DNA from 4 places in the Candidatus Pantoea symbiotica genome. Region 4 is predicted to be linked to each of the others. Evidence: predicted binding sites of a transcription regulator. Region 4 holds the regulator's gene; each other region holds the start of a gene.

The links. Region 4 encodes PurR, which represses purine synthesis genes. Its sites were predicted from a motif close to CANGCAAACGTTTGCNTG; they were not measured.
Region 1: gcvT (glycine cleavage system aminomethyltransferase GcvT) is a predicted target of PurR. The motif match lies at 4,020-4,037, and genes of this name have one in related genera.
Region 2: guaB (IMP dehydrogenase) is a predicted target of PurR. The motif match lies at 1,956-1,973, and genes of this name have one in related genera.
Region 3: purE (5-(carboxyamino)imidazole ribonucleotide mutase) is a predicted target of PurR. The motif match lies at 4,699-4,716, and genes of this name have one in related genera.

The regions. Positions count from the first base shown of each region.
Region 1 covers NZ_JBSZHR010000002.1:3,128,219-3,136,028, forward strand. Annotated here, with positions in the region: gene gcvP (aminomethyl-transferring glycine dehydrogenase) at 1-2,360, opposite strand, end outside; gene gcvH (glycine cleavage system protein GcvH) at 2,460-2,846, opposite strand; gene gcvT (glycine cleavage system aminomethyltransferase GcvT) at 2,868-3,965, opposite strand; gene ubiI (FAD-dependent 2-octaprenylphenol hydroxylase) at 4,473-5,675, opposite strand; gene ubiH (2-octaprenyl-6-methoxyphenyl hydroxylase) at 5,696-6,874, opposite strand; gene pepP (Xaa-Pro aminopeptidase) at 6,871-7,810, opposite strand, start outside.
Region 2 covers NZ_JBSZHR010000002.1:2,842,451-2,850,260, forward strand. Annotated here, with positions in the region: gene guaA (glutamine-hydrolyzing GMP synthase) at 1-356, opposite strand, end outside; gene guaB (IMP dehydrogenase) at 429-1,895, opposite strand; gene xseA (exodeoxyribonuclease VII large subunit) at 2,065-3,438, shown strand; gene ACXIZX_RS13845 (M4 family metallopeptidase) at 3,490-4,515, shown strand; gene ACXIZX_RS13850 (protealysin inhibitor emfourin) at 4,500-4,826, shown strand; gene ACXIZX_RS13855 (con-10 family general stress protein) at 4,930-5,112, shown strand; gene ACXIZX_RS13860 (glucose/quinate/shikimate family membrane-bound PQQ-dependent dehydrogenase) at 5,199-7,637, opposite strand.
Region 3 covers NZ_JBSZHR010000002.1:863,106-870,915, reverse strand. Annotated here, with positions in the region: gene folD (bifunctional methylenetetrahydrofolate dehydrogenase/methenyltetrahydrofolate cyclohydrolase FolD) at 1-485, shown strand, start outside; gene ybcJ (ribosome-associated protein YbcJ) at 485-697, shown strand; gene ACXIZX_RS04535 (AAA family ATPase) at 727-1,818, opposite strand; gene cysS (cysteine--tRNA ligase) at 1,851-3,236, opposite strand; gene ppiB (peptidylprolyl isomerase B) at 3,459-3,953, shown strand; gene ACXIZX_RS04520 (UDP-2,3-diacylglucosamine diphosphatase) at 3,953-4,669, shown strand; gene purE (5-(carboxyamino)imidazole ribonucleotide mutase) at 4,801-5,310, shown strand; gene purK (5-(carboxyamino)imidazole ribonucleotide synthase) at 5,307-6,371, shown strand; gene ybbP (putative ABC transporter permease subunit YbbP) at 6,495-7,810, opposite strand, start outside.
Region 4 covers NZ_JBSZHR010000002.1:1,598,536-1,606,345, reverse strand. Annotated here, with positions in the region: gene rnt (ribonuclease T) at 13-681, shown strand; gene ACXIZX_RS08065 (Grx4 family monothiol glutaredoxin) at 717-1,052, opposite strand; gene ACXIZX_RS08060 (C40 family peptidase) at 1,417-2,208, shown strand; gene cydH (cytochrome bd-I oxidase subunit CydH) at 2,265-2,354, opposite strand; gene purR (HTH-type transcriptional repressor PurR) at 2,628-3,653, shown strand; gene punR (DNA-binding transcriptional activator PunR) at 3,650-4,561, opposite strand; gene punC (purine nucleoside transporter PunC) at 4,672-5,874, shown strand; gene cfa (cyclopropane fatty acyl phospholipid synthase) at 6,186-7,334, shown strand; gene ACXIZX_RS08030 (riboflavin synthase subunit alpha) at 7,384-7,810, opposite strand, start outside.

The DNA.
Region 1 (7,810 bases), 1.5 Mb from region 4:
AGAATCGCCACCGAACTGGCTTGTTTCAGGCCTTCCGCGCCCATCATGCGGATATACATCCAGCTGATTGGCAGAATCGATGCGCTACCGAACGGTGCGGCAGAAACCGCGCCCTGTTGCGTCAGCACGCCATCAATTTGCACTACGCTGTGACCCGGCACGAACGGCGCAAGATGCGCTTTCACACCGATTGGGCCCATGCCTGGACCGCCACCGCCGTGTGGGATGCAGAAAGTTTTGTGCAGGTTAAGGTGCGATACGTCCGCGCCAATGTAACCCGGCGTGGTGATACCGACCTGCGCGTTCATGTTGGCGCCGTCGAGATACACCTGCCCGCCGTGCTGATGCACGATCTGGCACACTTCGCGGATGGTTTCTTCGTAAACGCCGTGCGTTGACGGATAGGTCACCATGATGCACGACAGCTGCTCACCGACCTGCGCGGCTTTTTCACGCAAATCGCCAAGGTCGATGTTGCCTTGTTTATCACAAGCCACTACCACAACCGACATGCCCGCCATCTGCGCAGATGCTGGGTTGGTGCCGTGCGCCGAGCTTGGGATCAGGCAGACATTACGGCCGCCTTCGTTGCGGCTTTCGTGGTAACGACGAATCGCCAGCAGACCGGCGTATTCGCCCTGCGCACCCGAGTTGGGCTGCATGCACAGCGCATCGTAGCCGGTCAGCTGCACCAGCCATTGCGACAGCTGGCCAATCATCTGCAGATAACCCGACGCCTGCTCAGCTGGGCAGAACGGATGCAGTTCGGCGAATTCCGGCCAGGTGATTGGAATCATTTCCGCTGCGGCGTTGAGTTTCATGGTGCACGAACCGAGTGGAATCATCGCCTGATTCAGCGCCAGATCCTTTTTCTCCAGGCTGTGCATGTAACGCATCATCTCAGTTTCACTGTGATGACGGTTGAACACCGGATGCGTCAGGAAAGCGCTCTCACGCACCTGACCAGCCGGAATCGCACTGTTTTCCGCAGCAACAGCGGCATCCAGCGCATCAATGTCCTGGCCGTGCGCATCGCCCAGCAGGATCGCGAACAGCGCCAGCACATCTTCACGCGCGGTGGTTTCATCCAGCGTAATGCCGACGGCATTATGGATATCGCTGCGCAGGTTGACGCCAAAGCTCTGCGCACGGTTCAGAACCGCCGCTTTATCGGCCACTTCAACCGTCAGCGTATCGAACCAGCTGTTGTGACGCAGCTTCAGGCCACCGTTTTGCAGGCCCGCCGCCAGAATGCTGGTCAGACGGTGAATTCGTGATGCAATGCGTTTCAGGCCAACCGGACCGTGATACACCGCATAGAGACCGGCGATATTCGCCAGCAGCACCTGCGATGTACAGATGTTGGAGTTGGCTTTCTCACGACGGATATGTTGCTCGCGGGTTTGCATCGCCATGCGCAGCGCGGTGTTACCGGCGGCATCGCGTGATACACCAATGATGCGGCCTGGCATCGAGCGTTTATGCTCATCGCGGCTGGCGAAGAACGCAGCGTGTGGGCCGCCGTAACCCATTGGCACGCCGAAACGCTGGGCAGAACCGAAGACGATATCCGCGCCCTGCTTGCCTGGCGCTTCTAACTGCACCAGCGCCATGAAGTCTGCCGCTACGCTCACCACCACTTTGCGGCTTTTCAGCTCGGCAATCAGTGCGCGGTAATCGTGCACTTCACCGTGCGTGCCAACCTGTTGTAGCAATACGCCGAACAGATCGTCGTGATCCAGCACCTTGTCAGCACTGTCAATAATCAGTTCAAAACCAAAGGTTTCTGCGCGGGTGCGCACCACATCCAGCGTCTGTGGATGGATGTCATTGGCGATGAAGAATTTGGTAGCGGTTTTCAGTTTGCTGACGCGCTTGGCCATCGCCATCGCTTCGGCAGCGGCGGTCGCTTCATCCAGCAGTGACGCGGAAGCGATATCAAGACCGGTCAGATCCAGCGTCAGGGTTTGGAAGTTGAGAAGCGCCTCAAGACGTCCCTGCGACACTTCTGGCTGATACGGCGTATATGCGGTGTACCAGCCTGGGTTTTCCAGCATGTTACGCAGGATAACCGGCGGTGTGATTACCGCGCTGTAGCCCATGCCGATCCAGGATTTGTAGCGTTGGTTCTGACTGGCAATGGCTTTCAGCTCTGCCAGCGCTTGCTGCTCGGTCGCGGCGTCGCCCACTGCCGGCGGGCCAGGCAGTTGGATATCGGCAGGCACGATAGAACTAATCAATGAAGAGAGCGAACTGGCACCGATCGCTTTCAGCATTAAGTCCTGTTGTTCCGGCGTAGGACCGATGTGGCGCTCAATGAAAGCACCGTTGTGTTCAAGCTGGCTGAGAGTCTGGGTCATTTGCAGTAAATCCTGAATCGGGCTGGGTTACAAAAATGGCGTTAAATCAGGCAGATAAAAAAGAAGGTGGCGCAGCGCGTCACCTTCTAAAACTACCGGTTACTCGTCGATCGCGGCTTTGTAGGCATCAGCATCCAGCATAGCGTCGAGCTCTGACGCGTCGCTGGCTTTGATGCGGAACAGCCAACCATCAGCGTATGGCGCGCTGTTCACCAGCTCTGGCGAATCGCCCAGTTGGTCATTTACCGCAACAATTTCACCGCTCAGTGGCGCATAGATGTCTGAAGCCGCTTTCACCGACTCCGCAACAGCGCAGTCATCACCGGCCGCGAAAGTGGCGCCAACGTCTGGCAGATCGACAAACACCATATCGCCCAGCAGTTCCTGTGCGTGTTCGGTGATACCCACAGTAAAGGTGCCGTCGGCTTCTTTACGGACCCACTCGTGGCTATCGCGGTATTTCAATTCACTTGGCACATTGCTCATTGGCCATTTCTCCTGAAAAAATTACTGGGCGACCGGCTTACCGGCGCGAACAAAAATCGGTTTGGTGACGTTTACTGGCATTTCACGGTTGCGGATTTCCACAATCGCCTGCTCACCAATTCCGGCCGGCACACGCGCCAGCGCGATGCTGTAACCCAAGGTTGGTGAGAAGGAACCACTGGTAATAATACCTTGCTGCGGCTGACCTTGTTGATCGGTGAAACGCACCGTTAAGCCGTTGCGCAGCACGCCTTTTTCGGTCATCACCAGGCCAACCAGCTTCTCGGTGCCGTGCTCGCGCTGCGCCTGCAGGGCATCACGACCAATGAAATCGCGATCGGCAGGTTCCCAGCTGATGGTCCAGCCCATATTGGCGGCGAGCGGCGAAACGCCTTCATCCATCTCCTGACCGTACAGGTTCATGCCCGCTTCCAGACGCAACGTGTCACGCGCGCCGAGCCCCGCCGGTTTGACACCTGCGGCCAACAGCTGCTGCCAGAAAGCGGCGGCTTCAGTAGCAGGCATGGCAATCTCATAACCCGCTTCGCCGGTGTAACCGGTGGTGGCGATAAACAGGTTTTCTTCCTGCACGCCAAAGAAAGGTTTCATCCCGGCAACAGCATCACGCTGAGCGGCGCTAAACAGCGTTTGTGCTTTCTGCTGCGCGTTTGGACCTTGGACCGCAATCAGCGCCAGATCGTCACGCTCGGTCAGCTCCACGCCAAACGGCTGCGCATGCTGTTTAATCCACGCCAAATCTTTCTCACGCGTGGCGGAGTTCACCACCAGACGGAAGAAATCTTCGCTCATAAAGTAAACAATTAAATCATCAATGACGCCAGCGGAGGCATTCAACATACCGGTATAAAGGGCTTTGCCCGGCTGGGTCAGCTTGGCGACATCGTTCGCCAGCAGATAGCGCAGGAATTCGCGGGTACGTGCGCCGCGCAGATCGACGATGGTCATGTGGGAAACATCAAACATGCCGGCATCGTTACGCACCGCGTGATGCTCATCCATTTGCGAGCCGTAATGTAGCGGCATCATCCAACCGTGGAAGTCCACCATGCGCGCACCGCTTGCCTGATGCTGTTCGAATAGAGGCGTTTGCTGAGTCATAACCATCCTGTGAATACAAGTGAGTGTGACGCGCCTGCGTCGCCTTAGCAGGCTGACGCAAACGTTCTCTTTATGCTGAAGTTATCACCTAATGCGGCAATTAACCATGAGGAAAACGAGGGCGAAACACTACCACCTTTCAATGAGCCACCGAACAGCCACCAGCATAAATCACTGCGTTATTGTGATTAGCCTCGCACAAAATACGACTAAATTACTTTCATGCAGCAAATTGAGGGAATAGACGCCACAGGTTTAAGAAATGGTCCGGCATGTGAATGGTTATTGCATGAATTAATCTAATGCGAATTAAGGGGTAAAATTAGAATAAATCAAACGAGGCGCGATTGCGGTGCAGCGCTGCATCATTGCGGTGCAGCAAAGAAAAATGGGGTTGATTTGGGCGTAATGAGTGTCAGTTGAACGGTCGCCATGAATGGCGACCCTACGGAGTTTGGGGGGAGTTTGTAGGGTGCGCATTCATGCGCACCGGGGATACAAAGGTGATTAGCGTATCCAGCTGGGTAGATCGTTAAGCCCCATCGCCTGTTTCAGCATCAGCGGTTTGACGCCCGGCAAAGTATCGGCGAGCTTGAGGCCAACATCACGCAGCAGCTTTTTCGCCGGATGGGTGCCGGCAAACAGTTCGCGGAAGCCTTGCATCCCCGCCAGCATCATCGCCGCGCTGTGCTTGCGGCTGCGCTCATAGCGACGCAAATAGAGATGCTGGCCGATGTCTTTGCCTTCCTGATGTAGCCGGCGAATTTCACCAATTAATTCAGCTGCATCCATAAATCCAAGATTCACGCCCTGCCCGGCCAGCGGATGGATGGTGTGGGCGGCATCGCCGACCAGCGCCAAACGGTGCGCGGCAAAGTTACGCGCATAACGCGCTGTTAGCGGGAAGGTTTTACGTTCGCTCTCGACCTGACACAAGCCAAGGCGCATATCAAATGCCACCGACAACTGTTGATTAAATAGCACTTCCGGCATCGATTGCACGCGCGCCGCTTCCTGTGGCGAGAGCGACCAGACAATCGAGCATAAGTGCGGATCCTGCATCGGCAGGAACGCCAGAATACCGTCGCCATGGAACACCTGACGCGCAATGGCATCATGCGGCATATCGGTGCGGATGTTTGCCACCAGCGCGTGATGTTCGTAATCCCAGAAGGTCAGCGGAATATCCGCTTTGTCGCGCAGCCACGAATTCGCGCCGTCGGCAGCCACCAGCAAACGAGCACTCATCATGCTGCCATCTTGCAGGGTAATAAAGGCTTCGTTATCGCCAAACGCCACTTGCTGTAACTGTGCCGGGGCAAACAGCGTGATATCGCTGCTCTGACTGGCGCGCTGCCACAACGCGCTGTGAATCACTTCATTTTCAATGATATGACCGAGATGCGATAATCCCTGCTGCTCATCATCAAAGCTGATCGATCCGAAGCTGTCCTGATCCCACACTTCCATGCCGTGATAGGCGCAGGCACGCAGCGCCAGAATGCTCGACCAGACATCGAGCTTTTGCAGCAGGCGCTCGCTGGCAGCGTTGATGGCGGAGACGCGAATCGACGAATTGGCCGCCGGATCAAACTGTGGCTCGGGTGCTTTTTCCAGCACGGCAACGCGTAAGCCGCTGCCTTGTAGTCCGCAGGCGACGGCCAAGCCCACCATGCCGCCTCCGGCAATTGCCACATCAAAAGTTTGCATTGCTGCCCCTTAATTCGTGCTTAACGCTTAACCCAGCCGAGCGTGCGTACGGCAAGTGGATTTCGTAGCCAAGGCAGATGGTCCATTGCCACCAGCCCAAGATTTCGTCCTGCTACTAACGGCGCATAGCGGTTAGCAAACAGTCGGACTAAACCGTCAGTGACGCCAATAGTGGCGGCACGATCGGGCTGACGTCGCGCGGCAAAATGCTGCAATACCGCGAAACTGCCGGGATCTTGCTGCTGACGATGTGCGCCCGCCAGCGTTTCCGCTAGCGACATCACATCGCGCAGACCCAGATTGAAGCCTTGTCCGGCAATCGGATGCAGCGTTTGTGCCGCGTTGCCCACCAGCGCCAGACGATGTGTCACCTGACGTTCGGCGGTTTGCAGCGCCAGCGGATAATGCTCGCGTTGACCGGTGTGCGTGAAACGCCCCAACCGCCAGCCAAATGCGCGCTGCAGTTCTTGCAGGAAAGTGGCATCGTCCCACTGCTTAATGGTTGCTTGCGCCTCAAGCGGATGGCACCACACCAGTGACATGCGATTGCCGGACATCGGCAACAACGCCAGCGGGCCGTGCTCGGTAAAACGCTCAAAGGCGCGGCCCTGATGCGGCAATTGCGTCGACACATTGGCAATCACCGCTAGCTGCTGATAATCGTCGCGCTGCCAGGTGATGCCGCAGGAAGCGCCTAAAGGGGAACGCGCACCGTCGGCGGCCACCAGTAATGCGCCTTCCAGTTGTTCGCCGCTGTTCAACATAACCTGCACGTTATCCGCCGTACGCGATACCGAGGTAACGTGATCCGGGCAGCGCAGCGTGACGCCTGGCGCTTTCTGCAGGCGTTGAAACAGTCGCTGGCCGACATCAAACAGTTCGACCACCTGGCCGAGCGCGGGAACCTGATGATCTTGTGCTTTAAGCGAAACAAAGCCGGTATGACCGCGATCGGAAACGTGAATATCGGTAATTGGCGTGGCGCAATCGGCCAGCGAGCGCCACAGATCGATATCCGCTAACTGCTGGCAAGTACCTGCCGCCAGAGCAATCGCGCGTCCGTCGAAGCCGGGATGTGCGCGGCTATCGGGCTGGCTGCGTTCAATCAGCGTAACCGGCAGTTGGCCTTGCGTCAGATGTGAAATCGCCAGCGCAAGGGTCGCACCGGTCATGCCGCCGCCGGCAATCAAAATGCTCATGCGTGACGTGCCGCCGCCATCAAGGCTTCAATCGCGTCGGCGTCTTTCACTACGCTGTCGGTGAGATTTTCGTTGCCGTCAGCGGTGATGACGATGTCATCTTCGATGCGAATGCCAATACCGCGATATTGTGCCGGCACTTTGGCATCTGGCGCGATATACAAGCCTGGCTCAACGGTCAGCACCATGCCCGGCTCAAGTAAGCGGTCGCGGCTTGGCGTGCCGTAATGGCCAACATCATGCACATCCAGCCCCAGCCAGTGGCCCAAACCGTGCATGAAGAACGGACGATGCGCCTGCTCTTCAAACAGCGTATCGATGTTGCCATCCAGAATGCCGAGATCGACCAGCCCGGTGATCATGATGCGCACCACTTCGTCATTGACGTCATGGATGCTAATGCCCGGACGGAACATCGACAGCGCTTTGTAGAGCGAGGCCAGCACGATGTCATAGATAGCCCGCTGCGGCTCGCTGAAGGTGCCGTTGACCGGGAAAGTACGGGTGATATCGCCCGCGTAGCCGTGGAATTCACAGCCAGCGTCGATCAGCACTAAGTCGCCATCGCGCATCTCACATTCGTTTTCGGTGTAGTGCAGAATGCAGCCGTTTTCGCCGGAACCGACAATGGTGTTGTATGAGGGGAAACGCGCGCCGTGGCGATTGAATTCGTGATGAATTTCGCCTTCCAGCTGATATTCAAACATGCCGGGACGACAGGCTTGCATCGCTCGCGTATGCGCCAGCGCGCTGATTTTGCCGGCGCGGCGCAGAATCTCAATCTCTTCCGCACTTTTGAACAGGCGCATTTCATGCACCCACGGACGCCAGTCAGTAACCGTATCCGGCGCACTGAGGTTCTGACGGAAGCCGCGACGCAGTTTTTCCAGCGCGCTGAACACCAGCCGATCGGCTTCTGCGTATTCGCCCTGCGCG
Region 2 (7,810 bases), 1.2 Mb from region 4:
TGGGTCAGCACTTCAACCTGCGCATAACCAAATTCACGCTCGTTAGAGCCTTCTACCTTGCCGCCCAGTTGCATCGCCATGGTCTGCATGCCGTAGCAAACGCCCAACACAGGCACGCCGGCGTTAAACACGTATTCCGGGGCACGCGGGCTGTTCAGCTCGGTGGTGCTCTCCGGACCGCCAGAGAGAATGATGCCGTTCGGGTTGAACTGGCGAATTTGCTCTTCGGTGACATCCCACGCCCAGAGCTCGCAGTAAACACCCAGTTCGCGCACGCGGCGCGCAACCAGCTGCGTATACTGAGAACCAAAATCGAGGATCAAAATACGATGTTTATGAATATTTTCAGTCGTCATTGAGGCGTTTCCATTGGGATGGACTTAATAATAAAAGCGCCCGGCGGGTGCCGGGCGCTAAATTTTACGGGATTATGAACCCATGCGGTAGTTTGGTGACTCTTTGGTGATGGTCACGTCATGCACGTGGCTTTCATTGATGCCCGCGCCGCTGATACGCACGAACTCCGCTTTGGTACGCAGATCGTCGATGGTTGGGCAACCGGTCAGGCCCATGCAAGAGCGCAAGCCGCCCATCTGCTGGTGCACGATCTCTTTCAGGCGGCCTTTATAGGCAACGCGACCTTCGATACCTTCCGGTACCAGTTTGTCTGCGGCGTTATCGCTCTGGAAGTAACGGTCTGAAGAGCCTTTGGACATCGCGCCCAGTGAACCCATACCGCGATAAGATTTGAACGAACGGCCCTGATACAGCTCGATTTCGCCCGGAGACTCTTCGGTACCGGCCAGCATTGAGCCAACCATGACGGCCGCTGCGCCTGCTGCAATCGCTTTCGCGATGTCGCCAGAGAAGCGAATACCGCCATCAGCAATAACCGGAATTCCGGTGCCTTCCAGCGCGGCAACTGCATCAGAAACGGCGGTGATCTGTGGAACGCCAACGCCGGTAACGATACGTGTGGTACAGATTGAGCCAGGGCCGATACCCACTTTCACCGCGCTCACGCCTGCCTGCGCCAGCGCCAGTGCGCCTGCGCCAGTAGCGACGTTGCCGCCGATGATTTCCAGGTTCGGGTATTTTGCACGGGTTTCCCGAATACGCTGCAGCACACCTTCTGAGTGACCGTGTGACGAGTCAATCAGCAGCACGTCAACACCGGCAGCCACCAGCGCATCGACACGCTCTTCGTTGCCTGCACCAGCACCTACCGCCGCGCCTACGCGCAGACGGCCTTCCGCATCTTTACAGGCGTTAGGTTTACGTTCGGCTTTCTGGAAATCTTTAACGGTGATCATGCCCAGCAGGTGGAAGCTGTCATCAACAACCAGCGCTTTCTCAACACGTTTTTCATGCATTTTGTGCAGCACAACTTCGCGTGCTTCACCTTCTTTCACCGTTACCAGACGCTCTTTCGGGGTCATCACCGCAGAAACTGGCAAGGTCAGGTCGGTAACAAAACGCACGTCACGGCCAGTGATGATACCCACCAACTCGTTCTCGGTGTTCACCACCGGATAACCGGCGAAACCGTTACGTTCGGTCAGCTCTTTCACCGCCGCCAGCGCGGTGGTTGGCAGCACGGTTTGCGGATCGGTAACTACACCGCTTTCGTGTTTTTTCACCTTACGAACTTCATCCGCCTGGCGCTCAATTGACATGTTTTTGTGAATAAAGCCCAAACCACCTTCCTGCGCCAGCGCAATGGCCAGACCGGCTTCGGTCACGGTGTCCATGGCAGCAGAGAGCATTGGGATGTTCAGACGGATATTTTTCGTCAGTTGAGTGCTGAGATCAGCGGTGTTCGGTAAGACAGTGGAGTGAGCGGGAACGAGCAGAACGTCGTCAAATGTGAGGGCTTCTTTAGCGATTCTTAACATTGCAATATCTCCACCTGGGGGCGATTAAAACAGATAAAATATTGCCGCGGCATTATACAGGCCGAAACCGATTGCCTCCAGTGTTTTTTCAGAAAAAGTCTTGATCCTCAGGGCAAGCAATGTAGTATCAGTTGATTAACCCTCTGATTTAAAATTTGATCTACATCACATGTCGCTACCGCCAACCGCCAATATTTTTACTGTCAGCCGCCTGAACACCACGGTGCGCCAACTGCTGGAAAATGAGATGGGCCTGGTGTGGCTCAGTGCTGAAATTTCAAATTTCACTCAGCCCTCTTCCGGTCATTGGTACTTCACGTTGAAGGATGATGGCGCACAAGTGCGCTGCGCGATGTTCCGCAATAGTAATAGGCGCGTCACCTTCCGTCCTCAGCATGGCCAGCAGGTTTTAGTGCGTGCCAGCATCACGCTGTATGAGCCGCGCGGTGATTATCAGCTGATTATCGAAAGCATGCATCCCGCTGGTGAAGGCTTGCTGCAGCAGCAATTTGAACAGCTGAAAGCGCGTTTGGCTGCGGAAGGCTTATTCGATCAACAGTTCAAACAGCCGCTGCCGGATCCGGCGCGTCAGGTCGGCGTGATTACCTCCGCTACCGGGGCGGCGCTGCACGACGTACTACGCGTACTGCATCGACGCGATCCCTCCTTGCCGGTGATTATTTATCCAACGGCGGTGCAAGGCGTGGATGCGCCAGCCAGCATTGTGCGTGCCATTGAGCTGGCCAACCAGCGCGATGAGTGTGACGTACTGATTGTGGGCCGTGGCGGCGGTTCGCTGGAAGATTTGTGGAGTTTCAATGACGAGCGTGTAGCGCGGGCGATCTTTGCCAGCCGCCTGCCTATTGTCAGCGCCGTTGGGCATGAAACCGATGTCACTATCGCTGACTTCGTAGCGGATTTACGCGCGCCAACGCCTTCTGCTGCGGCAGAACTGGTGAGCCGTAACCAGCTCGAACTGCTGCGCCGTTTGCAGTCGCAGCAGCAGCGCATGGAGATGGCGATGGATTTCTATCTGGCACAGCAGCAGCGTCGCTTCACGCGCATCCAGCACCGTTTGCAGCAGCAGCATCCGCAGCTGCGTCTGGCACGTCAGCAGACTGCGCTCTTCCAGCTGCAGCGTCGTCTCGGTGAAGCTATGGACCAGCGCCTGCGTGTGGCTAATCGTCAGCAGGATCGCCTGCTGCAACGCCTCAATGCCCAGCAGCCGCAGGGACGTATTCTGCGCGCTCAGCAGCAGCTCCAGCAGTGGCACTATCGCTTACAGCAGGGCATGGAAAAGCAGCTCAATCACAATCGTCAGCGCTTTGGCACGCTGGCAGCACAGCTGGAAGGCGTGAGCCCACTGGCGACGCTGGCGCGTGGCTTCAGCGTCACTACCGACACGCAAGGTCAGGTGGTAAAGAAAACCCAGCAGCTCAGCAAAGGCGACTTGCTACGTACCCGGCTGGACGATGGTTGGGTGGAAAGCCAGGTTACCGCCCTCGAACCGCAGAAATCCCGGAGTCGCAAAGCACGTTCATAGTATGAAAACTATACTTTCTGGCACATTCGTTAAAAAGCCAGGGAGATTGGTATGTCTTACAGCGTTATCCCACCCTACATTCTGCGCAATATCATTGATAACTGCTCCGGCGCGCAACAAGACTACGCGCGCCGCACCCTCACCCACGTCCAGCACTTAATGGGCGAACACAATGCTAAACCGGCAAGCACCGCCACAGCGCAGCCTGGCACGGTGCTGCGGGCTATCTACGACGCCGAAGGAACACAAAATCTGCCCGGCACTTTGGTGCGCGATGAAGGCCAGCCGGGAAATGGCGATGTCGCAGCCGAAGAGGCGTGGAACTATCTCGGCATTACCTACGATTTCTTTTGGCAAACCTACCAACGCAATTCGCTGGACAACAAAGGCCTCAAGCTCGATGGCACCGTGCATTACGGTAAGGAGTACCAGAACGCCTTCTGGAACGGTCAGCAGATGGTGTTTGGTGACGGCGACGGCGAGATTTTCAATCGCTTCACCATCGCGCTGGATGTTGTGGCGCACGAGCTGACGCACGGCGTGACGGAAACCGAAGCGGGATTGATCTATTTTCAGCAGGCAGGTGCGCTGAACGAATCGATGTCTGACGTGTTTGGCTCGCTGGTGAAGCAATTCCATCTCAAGCAGAGCGCCGATCAGGCCGACTGGATCATCGGCGAAGGTTTGCTGGCGCAGGGCATCAACGGGCGCGGATTGCGATCGATGTCATCACCCGGCACCGCCTACGACGATCCGGTGCTGGGCAAAGATCCGCAACCAGCCGACATGGCTCACTACATCGAAACGCGTGACGACAACGGCGGCGTACATCTCAACTCTGGCATTCCCAATCGCGCCTTCTATCTCGCCGCTAAAGCGCTGGGCGGCTTCGCGTGGGAACAGGCGGGTCAAGCCTGGTACGACACGCTGTGTGATAAAACGCTGCCGCAGGATGCCGATTTCAGCACCTTTGCACGCTTTACCGTGCAGCACGCGAAACAGCGGTTCAACAACTCAGTGGCGGAGAAGATCCAATCCGCCTGGCAGCAGGTAGGCGTAACATGGACATCCAACTGACCGATGACGCAATCATCGAGCTGGCGCGGGAAGGCGGTATCGCTTTTATTCCCAAACTGCGCGGTGAGCGGCGCTTTGCGCTGGCGGAATTGCCGGAACCGCAAAAGCAGCGCGTCTGCGAGGTGCTGGAACAGGCGATGCCGCTGGGCGAACCGGAAGATCAGGCGGCAAACATCGGTCGCGGCGATCAGCGCTATTACCGTATTCAAATTTCCTACACCACACACCGAGAGGCGGCAAGTCTGGTGATTTTAATTCCCGAACAACTGGCACCACCCGAACTGCAATCGCTGTGGCGAGACGGCGAATAGGTTATCAGAGATCTCTCAAGGCAGAGCGTAACTGGTTGACTATACTCATTATGTGGCTAGCTAGTCCACGTCGAAGAAAACACCCTTAGATGAGGTCTCTGCTATGACACAAAAAAAGCAACGAGGTGGTGCCGGGAACTTTGCAGAGGATCCGGAGCGCGCCAGGGAAGCAGGTAGCGCTGGCGGCAAAGTCAGCGGGGGTAATTTCAGAAACGATCCTGAAAGAGCCAGGGAAGCTGGAAGAAAAGGAGGTCAAAAAAGCCGTCGCCCTTCCAAGCCGCAGTAATTAAGGTGCCTTAAAGGAAGTGTTGTGCCACGGATGGTTAAAAAAAAGGCCGACATCATGATGTCGGCCTTTCTCATCTTGAGAACTTACTTGCTGTCTGGCAACGCGTAAGCAATCACGTAATCACCACGGTCTGGCGACTGACGTGCGCCGCCTGCGGAGATCAGGATGTACTGTTTGCCGGTTTTCGGCGAAACGTAGCTGATTGGACCGCCCTGGCTGCCAACTGGCAGACGTGCTTTCCATACTTCTTTACCGGTTGAGCTATCGAAAGCGCGCAGATAGTAATCCTGCGTACCGGCGATGAACACCAGGCCGCCCTGCGTTGCCAGCGTGCCGCCTAAGGTCGGCATACCAATTGGCATCTTCGCGCGCATTTTGACACCAAACGGACCGGTATCTTCAACGGTACCAACCGGCACCTGCCACACGATCTGACGGGTTTTCATGTCAATCGCCGACAGCGTACCGAACGGCGGAGCCTGGCACGGAATGCCCAGCGGCGACATAAAGCGGTTTTTGTTAACCGCGTACGGTGTGCCTTTCAGCGGAACCGCACCCATACCAGTGTTGATGGCTTCGCCACCGTTGCTGGCTGCAGTCTTGCTGGTGTCTTGTGGGATCATCTGTACCCACAGGCCGAGACGCATGTCGTTAACGAACATGTACTGGTTGTTCGGGTCAAACGAGATACCGCCCCAGTTCATACCGCCCAGCGAACCTGGGAAGCTGAGGGATTTATCGGTATCCGGCACGGTGAACAGGCCATCGTAACGCATGCCTTTAAAGGCAATACGGCACGCCAGCTGATCAAACGGCGTTGCGCCCCACATATCCGACTCAGTCATTTTCTGGTTGCCGATATTTGGCATTTCCACTGAGTGCGGCTGAGTTTTGGTGTACTGCTCGTTCGGGATGTGACCCTGCGGCATCGGCAGCTCTTCAACTTTGGTCAAAGGCTTGCCGGTCAGGCGGTCCAGCACCCAAATCATGCCGGTTTTCGCCCCGATAACCACGGCTGGCTTATTGGTGCCATCCTTCATCGGGAAGTCTACCAGGCTCGGCTGCATTGGCAGGTCAAAGTCCCACAGATCGTTATGCACGGTCTGATAAACCCACTTCTGCTTACCGGTGGTGGCATCCAGCGCCAGGATTGATGCGCCGTAAGTGTGATCCAGTTTGGTACGGTTCGCACCCCACAGATCCACTGAAGAGCTTCCCATTGGCAGGAACACCGTGTTCATTGCCGGATCGTAAGACATTGGCGCCCACGAGTTCGGCGTACTGCGGGTGTAATCTTTACCCGGCATCAGCACCGCATTGGGGTCGTCGTTGCCTGGGTCAAACGCCCAACGCATCTGACCGGTGATAACGTCAAAACCACGCAGCACGCCGCCAGGCATGTCGGTCTGTACGTTATCCGCAACGCGGCCGCCCACCACAACGGTGGTACCGGCCATTGCTGGCGGTGAAGTCAGCTGATACTGCGGATCTGGCGCACTGCCGAGACCGGTTTTCAGGTCAACCACACCGTGCGTACCGAAGGTGTCGCACAGCTCACCGTTGTCGGCGTTGATAGCAATCAGACGCGCATCGATGGTGTTCATCAGAATACGACGCTGGCAGGTATCGCCCGCAGGCAGCACAGCGGCAGTGACTGGCGTTGAGCCCGGCTGCGTTGGCTGCTGCAGCGGTTTGGTGGCATCGAAATAGGCTAAGCCACGGCAGCGGTTCCACACTTCTGCCTGCGCGTTGATTTCGCGTTTCCAGATTTCCTTACCGCTGTCAGCTGCAACCGCAATCACATTGTTGTGCGGGGTGCACAGGAACAGCGTGTTGCCAACCTGCAGTGGAGTTTGCTGATCTTCCGCACCGTTACCGGTTGGGCTGATCGGCGTGTCACCGGTGTGGAAAGTCCAGGCGACCTGTAAGTCTTTCACGTTGTCGCGGGTAATCTGATCGATGGCAGCGAAGCGGTCGCCACCCGGCGTACGGCCGTAGCTACTCCAGTCTTGCTGAGGTTTTGCTTTATCGACCGGAATCAGCGGCAGCTGTTTGCCGTCAAACGCCACGGTAGGATGCGGCTGGAACATCTGCACGAAGGTCGCCACCATGCCCACCGCGATCACCGCAGAGAGCACATAAGAGGCTTTCGCCAGAGAGCTTTTGCCTTCGCTTTTACGCAGAGCTGGCCAGGTGAGGAATGCAAACAGCATCAAGCCGGCCGGCACCATCAAACGTGATACCAGCGGCCAGAAATGCAAGCCTGCATCAAACAGTGACCAAATCAACGTGCCAGCAAACACCAGAATAAACAGGGTGACGGCGGATGATTTGCGACGGAAGAACTGAATGGCCGACAGCAGCATGACGATACCGGCGATGAGGAAGTACCAGCTGCCGCCCAGCGCAACCAGCTTGCCGCCGCCGATAGCGAAGAACAAGCCGATAGCCAGCAGGACCAGGCCAAACAGTACGGACCAGATGCTCAGCCCTTTGCCGGGACGAGCGGAATTTTCTGCCATAACAAAAACTCTCCTGAAAAAATAAAGCGCTGGCGCCAGTAAATCTGTGGCAGCCGATAACAAGGCTCCAGCCGCAGCGGGAGACAGGAATAATTCCGTTACGCTTTATTTTATATCTATTGGTACGGGTGCAATGCCCGTGATTCGGCGCTTGTGAGCGAGGACACAACGCA
Region 3 (7,810 bases), 740 kb from region 4:
TCGGTCGTCTGTGCCAGCGCGCGCCAAAACTGCGTCCGTGTACGCCGCGCGGCATCGTCACCTTGCTGGAGCGCTACAATATCGATACTTACGGCCTGAACGCCGTGGTGGTTGGCGCATCGAATATCGTTGGCCGTCCGATGAGCATGGAGCTGCTGCTCGCCGGTTGCACCACCACTGTCACGCACCGTTTCACCAAAGATCTGCGTCATCACGTTGAGCACGCCGATCTGCTGGTGGTTGCAGTCGGCAAGCCGGGCTTTATTCCGGGCGACTGGATCAAGCCGGGCGCGGTAGTCATTGATGTAGGTATCAACCGTCTCGACAGCGGCAAAGTGGTGGGCGATGTGGAGTTCGAAGCAGCTTCTGAGCGCGCCTCGTACATCACGCCGGTTCCAGGCGGCGTCGGTCCAATGACGGTTGCTACACTGATCCAAAACACGCTGACGGCGTGTGAAGAATTTCACGACATTGAGGAGGCATAATGGCCAGTTTTTCTCTCGGTAAACATGCCCACGTTGATTTGTGCGACCTGCTGAAACTCGAAGGTTGGGTGCAAAGCGGTGCGCAGGCGAAAGCCGTGATCGCGGAAGGCGAAGTGCGCGTCGATGGCGCGGTTGAAACGCGTAAGCGCTGCAAGATTGTTGAAGGCCAGAAGGTTGAGTTTGCAGGTTTTAAGATTACGGTTGTAGCGTAATTAGGTGGCGGTCGCCATGAATGGCGACCCTACAAGACGCGGGTTTCCCCTTCAATTTGCTCCAGCTCGATGTGATTCACCGGTGTATGCTGCGCAATCAGCGTCGCCAGTTTCGGTGAATGGCTGGTGATCCACAGCTGGCTGAACTGGCTGGCTTCGGCAATCAGGCGCGCCAGTGCCGGCAACAAATCTTCATGCAAACTGTTCTCCGGTTCGTTCAGCGCCATAAACGCCGGCGGACGCGGGCTGAGCAGCGCCACCACTAAGCAGAGAAAGCGCAGCGTGCCATCCGAGAACTCGGCGCTCTCTAGCGGACGCAAAATTCCACGCCGTGACATCAGCATCTGAAAACGCCCGTTCTGCACATCAACGTGAAATTCCGTGTCAGGAAACGCTTCGGCAATCACTTCGTGCAGCAACTCGACATGACCGCGTTCAACGATAGTGGCCCAGGCCGCCGCCAAATTACTGCCATCATGGCTTAGCACCGGCGCGCGTACGCCAATCTGCGGCGCACGAATCGGCGAACCTGGCCACACAGCAAATTCATGATAGAAACGCCACTGACGTAGCCTTTCACGCACCTGCGAAAGCTCCGGATACAGATGCGGTTCGCCCAGTTGCCCAAACAGCGACTCTTCGGGATACAGCACCGCCGGATAGGCTACGCGCTCACCTTGCACATTATGCAAAAAGGCGGTCTGATTTTGCCGCTGCATGATGCAGGAGGAAGGACGTCGCCGTTGGCCGCTCATCCACAAGCGCTCCTCTTTCACCAGCGGATCGAGATTGAACATGCTGGTGACGAGCGGCTCAGGAAAACCGATATCGAGCTGATAATCCATATCGTCCATTACCACCGCCAGCGCCAGACGTTTGGGATCGTGCCGACGATCGCCGCGCCGCAATCCGCCCGCCCACATCGCTTTTTGAATGCCGCCCTCTTCCGCCAGCGCCAGCGCTAAACGTCCGCTCGCCGCTTCGTGCAGAAGTCGCACCGCTTTATACAGGTTGGATTTGCCGCAGCCGTTCGGGCCGCTCACCACGTTGAGCTGCTGCAGCGGTAGCGTCAGATCGCGCACCGAGCGGAAGCCGTGAATATGAATCTGTTCAATCGCCATAATAAAAAAGGGCGATTTCTCGCCCTCTCCGGTTATTTGCGTCGCCAGCTGGAACCTTGAGGCCCATCCTCAACGATAACGCCCAACTCATTGAGCTTATCGCGCGCCACATCCGCCTGCGCCCAATCTTTGGCTGCACGCGCGTCGGAACGGGCTTTCACCCAATGCTCGATTTCCGCCACTTCATCGACATTCACCTGCGCACCGCTTTGCAGGAACAACTCGGGATCCTGCTGCAGAATGCCGAGCACGTTAGCGATCTGGCGCAGTTTCGCCGCCAGCGCATCAGCAGACGCTTTGTCTTCGATCTTCAGACGATTAACTTCACGCGCCATATCGAACAACACGGAATAGGCTTCCGGCGTGTTGAAGTCGTCATCCATCGCAAGACGGAAACGCGCCTCAAACTCTTCGCCACCCGCCGCCGTGGCGTTGGCATCGGTATGACGCAGCGCGGTGTACAAACGCTCAAGCGCGGCACGCGCCTGGTTGAGGTTATCTTCGCCGTAGTTGAGCTGGCTGCGATAGTGGCCCGACATCAGGAAGTAACGCACGGTTTCGGCATCGTAATGCTGCAACACATCACGCACGGTGAAGAAGTTATCCAGCGATTTCGACATCTTCTCGCGATCAACCATCACCATGCCGGAGTGCATCCAGTAATTCACATACGGGCCATCGTGCGCACAGGTGGATTGCGCCACTTCGTTTTCATGGTGCGGGAACATCAGATCGGAACCGCCGCCGTGGATGTCGAAATGAGTGCCGAGCTGTTTGCAGTTCATCGCCGAACATTCGATGTGCCAGCCTGGACGACCGTTGCCCCACGGCGAGTTCCACGCCGGTTCGTCGGCTTTAGACATCTTCCACAGCACGAAGTCCATAGGATTGCGCTTCACATCCGCCACTTCGACACGTGCACCGGCCTGCAGCTGCTCCAGATCCTGACGCGACAGCACGCCGTAATCTTTATCGCTCATCACGTCGAACATCACGTCGCCGTTGTCCGCCACGTACGCGTGCTTACGTTCAATCAGCGTGCCGACCAGCTCGATGATCTCATCGATATGGCGTGTCGCGCGCGGCTCCAGATCCGGCGGCAGAATGCCGAGCGCGGCGAAATCTTTGTGCATCTCGGCGATCATGCGGTTGGTCAGCGTTTCAATGCTTTCACCGTTTTGATTGGCACGCTTGATGATTTTGTCATCGATATCGGTGATGTTACGCACATACTTCAGCTGATAGCCCACGTAACGCAGATAGCGCGCCACCACGTCGAATGCCACAAAAGTACGCCCATGGCCGATATGACAGAGGTCGTAAACCGTGATACCACACACGTACATACCGATTTGACCGGCATGGATGGGTTTGAATTCCTCTTTCTGTCGACTCAGGGTGTTATAAATCTTTAGCATTGAACGGTTCCGTTTGTTTACGTGTGCGGGATTCGAACATTATAAAAATGTAGCCGGTTATTGTGCCGTATTTTTCTGACTTGTGCATCGCTCGGTTGCCAACTGCCGTCCGGTTACTGACGCGTTATTGGAAATTGTGATATAAGAAGCGTCTACAAAAATGCCCCGCCGCCTTGCAGGCGCGGCAGCGACACTGACGACAACCTTGACAGGAAGAAAATAATGGTCACTTTCCAGACGAACCATGGCGATATCGTAATTAAAACTTTCGATGACAAAGCGCCGGCTACCGTGAAGAACTTCCTGGAATACTGCGCGGAAGGTTTTTACGATAACACTATCTTCCATCGCGTAATCAACGGTTTCATGATTCAGGGCGGCGGTTTTGAGCCTGGCATGAAGCAGAAAGATACCAAAGCAGACATCCGCAACGAAGCGAATAACGGCCTGAAAAACACCAAAGGCACCCTGGCGATGGCGCGTACTCAGGCTCCACACTCTGCCACTGCCCAGTTCTTCATCAACGTGGCAGACAACGACTTCCTGAACTTCCGTGACGAAAGCCTGCAAGGCTGGGGTTACTGCGTGTTCGCTGAAGTGGTTGAAGGCCTGGACGTGGTTGAGAAAATCAAAGCGGTGAAAACCGGCCGCAGCGGCATGCATCAGGACGTTCCGGTTGAAGACGTTGTCATCCAGAAAGTGACTGTTAGCGAGTAATGTCGCGCACGCTGTTTATCGCAGATCTGCATCTGTGTAATGAAGAACCGGCAATTACTGCCGGTTTTCTGCATTTTTTGCAGGGAGAAGCGCGTTCCTGCGATGCGCTTTACATCCTCGGCGATCTGTTTGAAGCCTGGATCGGCGACGACGATCCTAATCCGCTGCATCAGCAAATCGCTGCGGCGCTCAAAGCCTTGCCGGTACCGAAATACTTCATCCACGGTAATCGCGACTTCCTGCTCGGCCAGCGTTTTGCGCGCGTTTCTGGCATGACGCTGCTGCCGGAAGAAAAGGTACTCGATCTCTACGGACATCGCGTGTTGATCATGCACGGCGATACCTTGTGCACCGACGATGAAGGCTATCAGCGTTTTCGCGCCAAAGTGCATCAGCGCTGGTTGCAGCGCCTGTTCCTCGCGTTACCGCTGCGTCTGCGCATGCGCATTGCCGCGCGTATGCGCAATGGCAGCAAGCAGGCGAATCAGCACAAGTCGGTCAGCATCATGGACGTCAATCAGTCCGCAGTGGAAGCCGCGATGACGCACCAGCAGGTGCCGATTTTGATTCACGGCCACACGCATCGTCCCGCCATTCACCCCTTCACGCTGCACGGCGAAAACGCCCAGCGCGCGGTACTCGGTGCATGGCATGAGAACGGATCGATGATCCAGCTTGATGCCAGCGGCGTCAGCCTGATCGAATTCCCCTTCTGAAATCCGGGCGTAAATGCCCGTTTTCCACCTACGCAACCGTTTTCCTTGCTGCCATCTCATGCTATTCTCTGTGCCCTTCTTCGCCTGCCCGCCCGGCCAGGTTCGTTTGTATATTCACAGGAGTTGACCGCATGTCATCCAACGCCGCCCCGGCCCGTATCGCCATTGTCATGGGTTCCAAAAGTGACTGGGCTACCATGCAGTTCGCCGAGGAAATTCTTAACAGCCTGGATGTTCCCTTCCACGTTGAAGTGGTCTCAGCTCACCGTACGCCCGACAAACTGTTCAGCTTCGCGGAAACCGCCGCCGACAACGGTTTTCAGGTGATCATCGCCGGTGCTGGCGGTGCCGCCCATTTGCCGGGCATGCTGGCCGCGAAAACGCTGGTGCCGGTGCTGGGCGTGCCAGTGCAAAGCGCGGCGCTGAGCGGCGTCGATAGCCTCTACTCCATCGTGCAGATGCCGCGCGGTATTCCGGTTGGAACGCTGGCGATTGGTAAAGCCGGTGCCGCCAACGCCGCCCTGCTGGCGGCACAGATTCTTGCGATCCACGACAGCGCGCTGTCAACACGCATCGCCAACTGGCGTCAAACGCAAACCGATGAAGTGCTGAACAACCCGGATCCGCGGGAGGACGCATGAAGCCGGTTTGCGTACTAGGTAATGGTCAGTTAGGCCGCATGCTGCGCCAGGCCGGTGAACCGCTGGGCATCGCGGTGTATCCGGTGGGGCTGGATGCAGAACCTTCTGCGCTGCCGATCGCCGAAAGCGTGATTACCGCCGAGATTGAGCGCTGGCCGGAAACCGCGTTAACCCGCGAACTGGCGAGCCATCCGGCCTTTGTGAATCGCGATATTTTCCCGCGCCTGGCCGATCGTCTGACGCAAAAACAGCTGCTCGATCAGCTGAACCTCGCCACCGCGCCGTGGCAGCTGCTGGCCGATAAAGCCGAGTGGCCAAACGTGTTCAGCACCTTGGGCGAACTGGCGATTGTGAAGCGTCGTACCGGCGGCTATGACGGCCGCGGTCAGTGGCGCTTGCGCGCCAACGAAACCGATGCGCTGCCGGATGAGTGCTACGGCGAATGCATCGTTGAGCAAGGCATTAATTTCAGCGGCGAAGTGTCGCTGGTCGGCGCGCGTGGACACGATGGCAGCACGGTGTTTTATCCGCTGACGCATAACCTGCATCAGGACGGCATTCTGCGCACCAGCGTGGCTTTCCCGCAGGCCGATGCCGCACAGCAACAGCAGGCAGAAGCGATGCTCAGCGCCATCATGCATGAGCTGAAGTATGTTGGCGTGATGGCGATGGAGTGTTTCATTACGCCAAAAGGTCTGCTGATCAACGAGTTAGCACCGCGCGTGCACAACAGCGGTCACTGGACGCAGAATGGCGCGTCAATTAGCCAGTTCGAGCTGCATCTGCGTGCGGTTTTGGGTTTGGCGCTGCCAAAACCGGTGGTGTTTGCGCCGTCGGTGATGGTGAATCTGATTGGTACCGATGTGAATCTGGCGTGGCTGCAACAGCCGCTGGTGCATCTGCATTGGTACGACAAAGAGGTGCGTGAAGGCCGCAAGGTTGGGCATCTTAATCTGACCGATAGCGATCATGGTCGTCTGGCGTCAGCGCTGAATGCGCTGGTGCCGCTGCTGCCGCAAGCGTATGCGAGCGGGATTGCGTGGGCGGTTGAGAAGCTTTGATTAGCCAGGTCGCCATGAATGGCGACCCTACGTAGATTGATGTGATTTTGCCGAACGCGCATTCCTGTGGGGTTTTCGTAGGGTGCGCATTAATGCGCACCTGGTTACGCCACCATCGACAATTTAGGCACTGAAGCTTCTGAACAGCGCCTTCTGTTTTAACAGTCGAATGCCCAGCCAGGCGCCGCACAGCGAGAGCAGCAGCGCGCCGCCGATCGGCAAGGCGATCCACAGCGTCCAGTCTGGCTGCCACGGGAAATCGAAGATCTTGCGCTGCAAGCCCCACAGCGCCGCTTCCGCGCCCAGCGCCGCCGCAATCCCCGATACCACGCCAAGCAGCGCAAACTCGCACCATAACGTGCCGCGCAGCAAGCGCTTGCTGGCACCGAGCGTGCGATAGACCACCAACTCCTGCCGACGCTGACGCATGCCGACCTGAATCTGCGCCAGCAGCAGCAGCACGCCGCATACCGTTACCAGCACCACCATCACTTCCAGCGCCTGACTCACCTGCGTCAGCACCTGACCGATCTGGCGCATCATGCTGCCGATATCCAGCAGGCTCAGCGTCGGGAATGCGCGATTAAGTTGCGCCAGCAGCGCCGGATTGCTCTCCATGCGGAAGCTGGTCAGCCAGGTTTGCGGCTGTTGATCGAGCGCGCCCGGCGGGAAGATAAAGAAGAAGTTCGGCCGCAGACTTTCCCAATCCACCTTACGCAAGCTGGTGATTTTGGCGCTGAACTGCTGCGTGTCGCCACTGAAGGTCAAGGTATCGCCGAGCTTCACGCCGAGGCGATCCGCCAGCTCTACTTCCATCGACACTTCACCAGCCTGCGGCGGCCAGTTGCCAGAGATCAGCGGATTGTGATCCGGACGCTCTGCTTGCCACGTCAGATTGAGTTCGCGATTTAGCGCGTTATCCAGCTTGGGATCGGCCTCTTTGCCGTTCAGTTCGGTCAGGCGCGCACGCACAATCGGGTAGAAGGTTTCCGGCTTAAGCTGATGCTCACTCAGGAAGTCGCGCACCTGTGGCACCTGCTCTTTGGTGATGTTCAGCAGGAAATAGTTCGGGCTATCCGGCGGCAGTTGTTGTTGCCAGCGATCCAGCAGATCGCCGCGCATCACCAGCAGCAGCGCCAGCAACATAAATGACAGCGAAAACGCCGCCAGTTGGCTGAGCGTCATCGCCGGTTGACGCAGCAGACGGTTAATCGCCAGGCGCAGCGCCAGATTGCGCACCACCAACCGACGCAGCAGCAGCAAGGTGCCCCAGCCGAGCATCGCCAGCAATAACGCCAACATCACCACGCCCGCCAGCAACGCCCACAACATTTTACTGCCGCCCATCAGCAGCGCCAGCAAGCCAATCACCACCAGCGCCATCGCGGGCAGATAGATGCGCAGCGGCCAGACGTTCGCCACCGCATCCCGCCTCAGTA
Region 4 (7,810 bases):
CATGAGATCCTGATGTCTGAATCGAACGCTTTAAACGCTCTCCACCAACGCTTCCGCGGTTTTTATCCTGTTGTGATCGACGTTGAAACCGCAGGTTTCAATGCACAAACCGATGCACTGCTGGAAATTGCAGCCATAACGCTGAAAATGGATGAAGACGGCTGGTTGCACCGCGATGAAACGCTGCACTTCCATGTGGAACCGTTTGAAGGCGCCATTCTGAATCCTGCGGCGCTGGCGTTTACCGGCATCGATCCCACCAATCCGCTGCGTGGTGCGGTAAGCGAATACGAAGCGCTGCATGCGATTTTTAAAATGGTGCGCAAAGGCACCAAAGATAGCGGCTGCAATCGCGCCATTATCGTGGCGCACAATGCCACTTTCGATCTCAACTTCGTGATGGCGGCCGCAGAGCGCGCCAGCCTGAAGCGCAATCCGTTCCACCCTTTTGCCACCTTTGATACCGCAGCGTTAAGTGGTTTAGTGCTGGGGCAAACCGTGCTGGCGAAAGCCTGTAAAGCGGCGGGAATGGAGTTTGATAGTACGCAAGCGCATTCGGCGCTGTATGACACCGAGCAAACCGCGACGCTGTTTTGTGAGTTGGTGAACCGCTGGAAACGCCTGGGCGGCTGGCCGCTGGCTTTCAGTGAAGAACCCGCAGACGACGCGTCTGTCGAGTAAGCAAAGAAAAGGCCGACATTTGTCGGCCTTCTGCATTATTCCGCTTCTTTATACTTCTCAGCGGTCTCTTTCAGCAGTGGCTGAAGTTCACCGCGCTGGAACATCTCAACGATGATGTCGCAGCCGCCGACCAGTTCACCATCGACCCACAGCTGCGGGAAGGTTGGCCAGTTAGCGTATTTTGGCATTTCAGCGCGAATGTCCGGGTTCTGCAGAATGTCCACGTATGCGAAACGCTCGCCACACGCAGAAAGCGCCTGCACGGCTTGCGCCGAGAAACCGCAGCTTGGCAGCTTTGGAGAACCTTTCATGTACAGCAGAATCGGGTTTTCTGCGATCTGACGCTGAATTTTTTCAACAGTACTCATTATTGCCTTCCTTAATCTTCTACTTCGTGTTTGTTTATTGTAGCGATTTCGCTCCCGGACTGAAAACGGGATTTTGCGTTTGCACTGGCTAATCGCCATGTTTGTTAAGTTAACGCATGACAAATAACATTTTCATATCATTAATTGGCATTAATAAATTAATAATTAGCAATAGTTTCGCTGCGTTAACCAGCTGAAATAGCTCATTTTTGCTACAGAATCAATCTGGTAACATATTAATGGAAAAAGGCCTTACCTTTTGGAAAAAAAGTGGATTAGAATTGCCTCGGCGCTGATCGCTTGATCAGATTTCTCTCACTTTAACGCAGTCTGCTTTCATTCAGCCTGCTTAACCTGTAACCGGATTATGCGTCTACTAATAACGCTTTTCATACTGGCTTTCGCCCAACTGTTTTTTAATGTGGCTGCTGCATCTCCGCATGCGCCCGTTAATGCCAGTTCGCTTAAAGCAGAGAAAAAGAGCGCACGTGAAGACGAGCGCCGCAAACGACGCCCGGTGAAAACCACCACCAAAAAATCGCGCCTGACTGCTGTTCAAAAATTCAAACTCAAAAAACAGACCAAAACAGAAACTGCGCTGCATAAAACCACCAGCAAAAAATCCCCGCTGAAACTCTCTGCTAAGAAATACGGTCATCAACGTTTAGCGAAGAAAACACCTGAGATCGCCGTCGATGATGAAGCATTAGCGCTGACCGGCATCAAAATGAGTAAGGCGCACCGCCAGCGTTATCAAAAGGCGCGTGAAACGGCGATGACCAAATTAATGGGCCAACTCGGCAAACCTTATCAGTGGGGCGGCACTTCGCCACACACCGGTTTCGACTGCAGCGGCTTAGTGTGGTACGCCTATAAAGATCTGGTGAAATTCAAATTCCCGCGCACCGCCAATGAGATGTATCACCTGCGCGATGCGGCACCGATTAAGCGTGAAATGCTGGAGAAAGGTGATCTGGTGTTCTTCCGCATCAATAATCGCGGCACTGCCGATCATGTTGGCGTGTATCTCGGCAACGGGAAATTCATTCAGTCGCCGCGTACCGGCAAAGATATTCAGATTAGCGTATTGGGTGAGGATTACTGGCAAAAACACTATGTGGGCGCGCGTCGTATGATGACGCCAAAAACTATTCGCTAGCTGTTGCGCAACAATCATAAAAAAGCCGGATGCTGTTCTCAGCTCCGGCTTTTTTGTTAATGCATGATCGCGGTAAAGCTGAAGGCGATAATCATCAACAGTGCGCCAACAGTGGTCATTAGCGCCAGCTTCAGGTCGGTATTCATTACAACTCCTTAGTCACACAATTATTAGGGTTAAAGCGATTTTCGCACAGCAATGGGCAAAAATCTCGTGTTATCCGCGCCAGCTTGCTAGAATCGCCGCCTTTCGTTGCGCAACAGATTTTGCGCATGCTGTATTTACAGCGTGATGAAGTGATTTCGCCTGCTAAAACACACCATTTCGCCTGCTTTTTGGGCTATAAAAGCATTAGCAGACGCAAACGTTTAACAATATACTTATCAGTAAGTTGCGATAAGCCCAGGAGTACCATTTTCATGGCAACAATTAAAGATGTCGCAAAACGCGCGGGTGTCTCAACCACCACGGTTTCGCATGTCATCAACAAAACGCGTTTCGTTGCGGAAGAGACGCGTAACGCCGTATGGGAAGCGATCAAAGAATTACACTACTCGCCCAGTGCCGTGGCGCGTAGTCTCAAAGTTAATCACACCAAAACCTTAGGTTTGCTGGCGACCTCCAGCGAAGCGCCCTATTTCGCTGAAATTATCGAAGCGGTGGAGAACCGTTGTTTCGAACGCGGCTACACGCTGATTCTCGGCAACGCGCATAACGATCTGCAAAAGCAACGTGCTTACCTGTCAATGATGGCGCAAAAGCGCGTCGATGGCTTGCTGGTGATGTGTTCTGAGTATCCAGACGATTTGCTACAGATGCTGGAAGAGAACCGCAACATTCCCATGGTGGTGATGGATTGGGGTGCATCGCGCGGTGACTTCACCGATACCGTGCAGGACAATGCGTTTCAGGGCGGCTATCTCGCCGGGCGTTATCTGATTGAACGCGGTCATCGCGATATCGGTGCCATTCCCGGCCAGATGGAGCGCAACACCGGCGGCGGCCGTCACGCTGGCTTCCTGCAGGCAATGAACGAAGCGGACATTACGGTGCGTCCTGAATGGGTAGTTCAGGGCGACTTTGAGCCTGAATCGGGCTATCAGGCGATGCAGCAGATTTTAAATCAGAAACAGCGCCCAACGGCGGTGTTCTGCGGCGGCGATATTATGGCGATGGGCGCGATTTGCGCTGCTGATGAGATGGGCTTGCGCGTACCGCAGGATATCTCGGTCATCGGCTACGATAACGTGCGCAACGCGCGCTATTTCACGCCAGCGCTGACCACCGTGCATCAGCCAAAAGCCGAACTGGGTGAAAAAGCGCTGGAAATGCTACTGGATCGCATCACCAGCAAGCGTGAAGATCCGCAAACCATTGAGGTTCAGCCAACGCTGATTGAGCGCCGTTCGGTGGCGTACGGTCCGTTCCGCGACTATCGCCGCTAAGCAGACACTTCGCTGAGCCATTCGTGGTTCAGCGTTTCGGCATCCCCGAGATAAGCCAGTAACCACTCCAGCGCCGGTGACGCGCGCTGTTCTGACCAGCTGACGCAGCACGGACTGTCCGGAAAGGCCTGCGGCAGTGCCAGTTCGACCAGTTTATGGCTATCCAGCAGCGGACGTGCCAGATGGCCCGGCACCATTCCAACGCACAATCCTGCCAGCAAACAATCCATTCCGGTTTCCCATTCTGGTACCACCAGACGTCGCTGATTATCCAGCGTCCATGTCATACGGCGCGGCAACGCACGCGAGGTATCTTCCAGCACCAGCGATGGCCATGCCCGCAATGTTTCATCATCCAGCTCCCTGCTGTTAACCAGTGGATGATCGGGACTCACTACACAACGCCAGTTCAGTGCGCCCATATCCTGAAAGGCAAAACGTCCGCCCACCGGAATCGCCTGGGTTGCGCCAATAGCCACATCAACCCGGCCATCAGCCAATGCATCCCATACGCCGTTGAACACTTCGTAGCTGATAATCAGCTCCATATCGGGAAAATGGCGATAGAAATCCTTCACTAACTGCCGCGTGCGCTGCGGTTTAACAATGCAGTCAACCGCGATACTTAGCTCCCCACGCCAGCCATTTGCCAGTTGCTGACACTGTCGACGGGTTGCCAGCATTTTTTTGATAACAGATCGCCCTTCACGCACAAAATGCTCGCCCGCGGGTGTCATCACCACTTCGCGGTGCTGACGCTCAAACAGCGGCACTGCCAGCCAGGTTTCCAGCTGTCGTACGGTATAGCTGACGGCAGAAGGCACACGATGCAGCTCCTGCGCTGCCGCACTAAAACTCCCAGTGCGCGCCACCGCATCCACCACTTCAAGCGCATATTCTGACCACATAATTTTGCCTTCAAAAAATTTAACAGCACTATGCAAATATTAGCGTTTCACAAAGCGCGTTGCATCCTTTTACACTCCCCGGCGTTCAACCTGCCCAAAAGAGAATCAACATGTTGTCGTCTAAAGCATTTATGCCTTATCTTGCCGTGCTCAGCATGCTCGGCTTTCTTGCCACGGATATGTATTTACCTGCCTTTGGCGATATGCAGCGTGATTTCGCTAGCGCACCTGGCACCATTAGCGCCAGCCTGAGTCTGTTTCTCGGCGGTTTCGCCTGTGCCCAGGTATTTTGGGGGCCGCTGTCAGATCGTTACGGGCGTAAACCAATTTTGCTGGCCGGTTTAGCCATCTTCGCCCTTGGTTGTCTGGGGATGCTTTGGGTGACCGATGTCCGCCTGATGCTGGCGCTGCGTTTTGTGCAGGCGATTGGCGTGTGTGCTGCTGCCGTGAGCTGGCAGGCGCTGGTGGTGGATCACTATCCAAAAGCCAAAGCCAATAAAGTGTTTGCGACAATTATGCCGCTGGTTGCGCTGTCTCCGGCGCTGGCACCGCTGCTCGGCGCCTGGCTTATCGGCCACTTCCACTGGCGCAGCATCTTTATCACATTGACGCTGGTTGCCGTGGTGTTGCTGATCGGTACGCTGCAGTTAACCTCGCCTAAGCGCGAGAAAGTTGCGGCAGGCAAACAACCTGGATGGTTGACCTTGCTGGGCACCCGCGTTTACAGCGGTAACGTCTTGATCTACTCGGCGTGTTCGGCGAGCTTTTTCGCCTGGCTGACGGGATCACCTTTCATTCTCGCCGCTGCTGGCCTGACGCCGGGCGATATTGGCCTGAGCTATATTCCGCAGACCATTGCATTTCTGATTGGTGGCTTTGGCTGCCGCACGCTGTTAAATCGTTATCAGGGCGCGCAACTGCTGCCGTGGTTGCTGGTGTTGTATAGCCTGAGCATCCTGAGTTTGTTTGTCATCGCCCTGATGCCCTCAGCGCCGCTGTTTGTATTGTTGATGCCCTTCTGCGGCATGGCGCTGGCCAATGGTGCGATCTATCCGATTGTGGTTGCTAGCGCATTAGCGCCCTTCCCGCACGCCACCGGTAAAGCCGCAGGATTACAGAACTTATTCCAGTTAGGATTATGCTTTGTTGCCAGCCTGCTGGTCTCCGCCGGCCTTGAACAGGCGTTGTTCAACACCACGTTAGTGATGGTCGCCACCGTGGTACTGGCGTGGGCGGGCTTTGTCTGCCAGCGATCGCTAAACGCACAAAGTGATATTGCCCACACTTCCCGTCCCTGCGAAGATAATCTCTGACTCAATGATTTTCGTTAGCAAACTAACGATAACCCGTTGAATATTGACCCACGTGAGCATATACTCTGTGGGTCAGTAATTCTGTATTAAATCAATAATATAAATGTAATACCTTTAGCGACACTGTCGCGGGATGGCGTCTGCACATTATCCGGTGCGGCGACCCACTTTTCTGCTCAAATTCATACCTCTGTACTACGTCGTACAACGTCGGATTTCTGGCGCACGGATTTTCCGTGAGTTCTCTCACAGGTCTTGGGAAATTGGCTATTCTTTTTCTCAGGTTCAGATCGGAAGGTGATGGAGAAGCTATGAGTTCATCTGTTATAGAAGAAGTGAGCCTTGAAGAAAACCACTGGTATCGGATCGTCAATGAACTGCTAGAGCGGGCTGATATTGCAGTTAATGGCACTCGTCCCTGGGATATTCAGGTAAAGCATCCAGATTTTTTTAAACGCGTTCTTGAGGAAGGATCGCTCGGATTAGGTGAAAGTTACATGGATGGTTGGTGGGAGTGCGAACAGCTAGATATGTTCTTCCATCGCGTTTTAAAACACCATCTGGATAAACAATTACCCCGGCATTTTAAAGATACGTTGCGCATCGCCGCCGCGCGTCTCACTAATTTGCAATCAAAAAAACGCGCCTGGATTGTGGGTAAAGAGCATTACGACCTTGGTAATGATCTATTCTCACTGATGCTTGATCCTTATATGCAATATTCCTGCGGCTACTGGAAAGATGCTGATACCCTGGAAAACGCGCAGCAAGCCAAACTGGATATGATTTGCCGCAAGTTGCAACTTGAACCGGGCATGACGTTGTTGGATATCGGTTGTGGCTGGGGTGGACTGGCAGAATACGCCGCGCGCCATTATGGCGTCACGGTGCATGGCGTGACTATTTCAGCTGAGCAACAAAAACTGGCACAACAACGCTGTGAAGGACTGGATGTGACTATATTACTTCAGGACTATCGCGACCTGAATAATCAATATGATCGCATCGTTTCTGTCGGTATGTTTGAACATGTCGGGCCGAAAAACTATGCCACTTATTTTGATGTTGCTGACCGCAACCTCAAACCAGACGGCATATTTTTGCTGCACACCATTGGCGCCCTCACCACAGATATGAATGTCGATCCGTGGATTGATAAATATATCTTCCCGAACGGTTGTTTGCCGTCAGTGCGTCAAATCGCTGACGCCAGTGAGCCACATTTCGTCATGGAAGATTGGCATAACTTTGGCGCAGATTACGATACGACGTTAATGGCATGGTATGAACGTTTTCAGGCGGCGTGGCCGCAGCTGGCTGAGAAATATGGCGAACGTTTTAAACGAATGTTCGACTATTATCTCAACGCCTGCGCCGGTGCGTTTCGTGCCCGTGATATTCAGCTGTGGCAGGTAGTATTCAGTCGTGGCAAGGATGGCGGTTTACGCGTTGCGCGTTAATAAGCTTTCAAATGAATCAAGGCGCCGCATGGCGCCTTTTTTAACGGTATTATTCTGCGCCAGCAATCTGCGCCAGTGCAGCGGCTTCACGCTGCGCTAATACGCGCTCAACCGTTTCCACAATGGCCTGCGTATGCGGATCAATCTCAATATTGACCTTATGACCAAACTTCTTCGCGCCTAAAGTGGTGCGCTCCAGCGTTTCCGGAATCAAATGCACACAGAATTTGCTTTTCGTCACGTCGCCAACGGTCAAACTAATTCCATCGATACCCACGAAACCTTTGTGCAGAATATATTTGATCTGCGTGGCGTCCTGTAATTTAAACCAGATTTCGCGGTTGTTTTCAGACTGGATGATTTTGCAGATTTCCGCCGTGGTCATAATATGGCCAGACATTAAATGGCCGCCAATTTCATCACTGAACTTCGCTGCACGCTCAATATTCACCACATCCCCCACCTTTAATTCACCC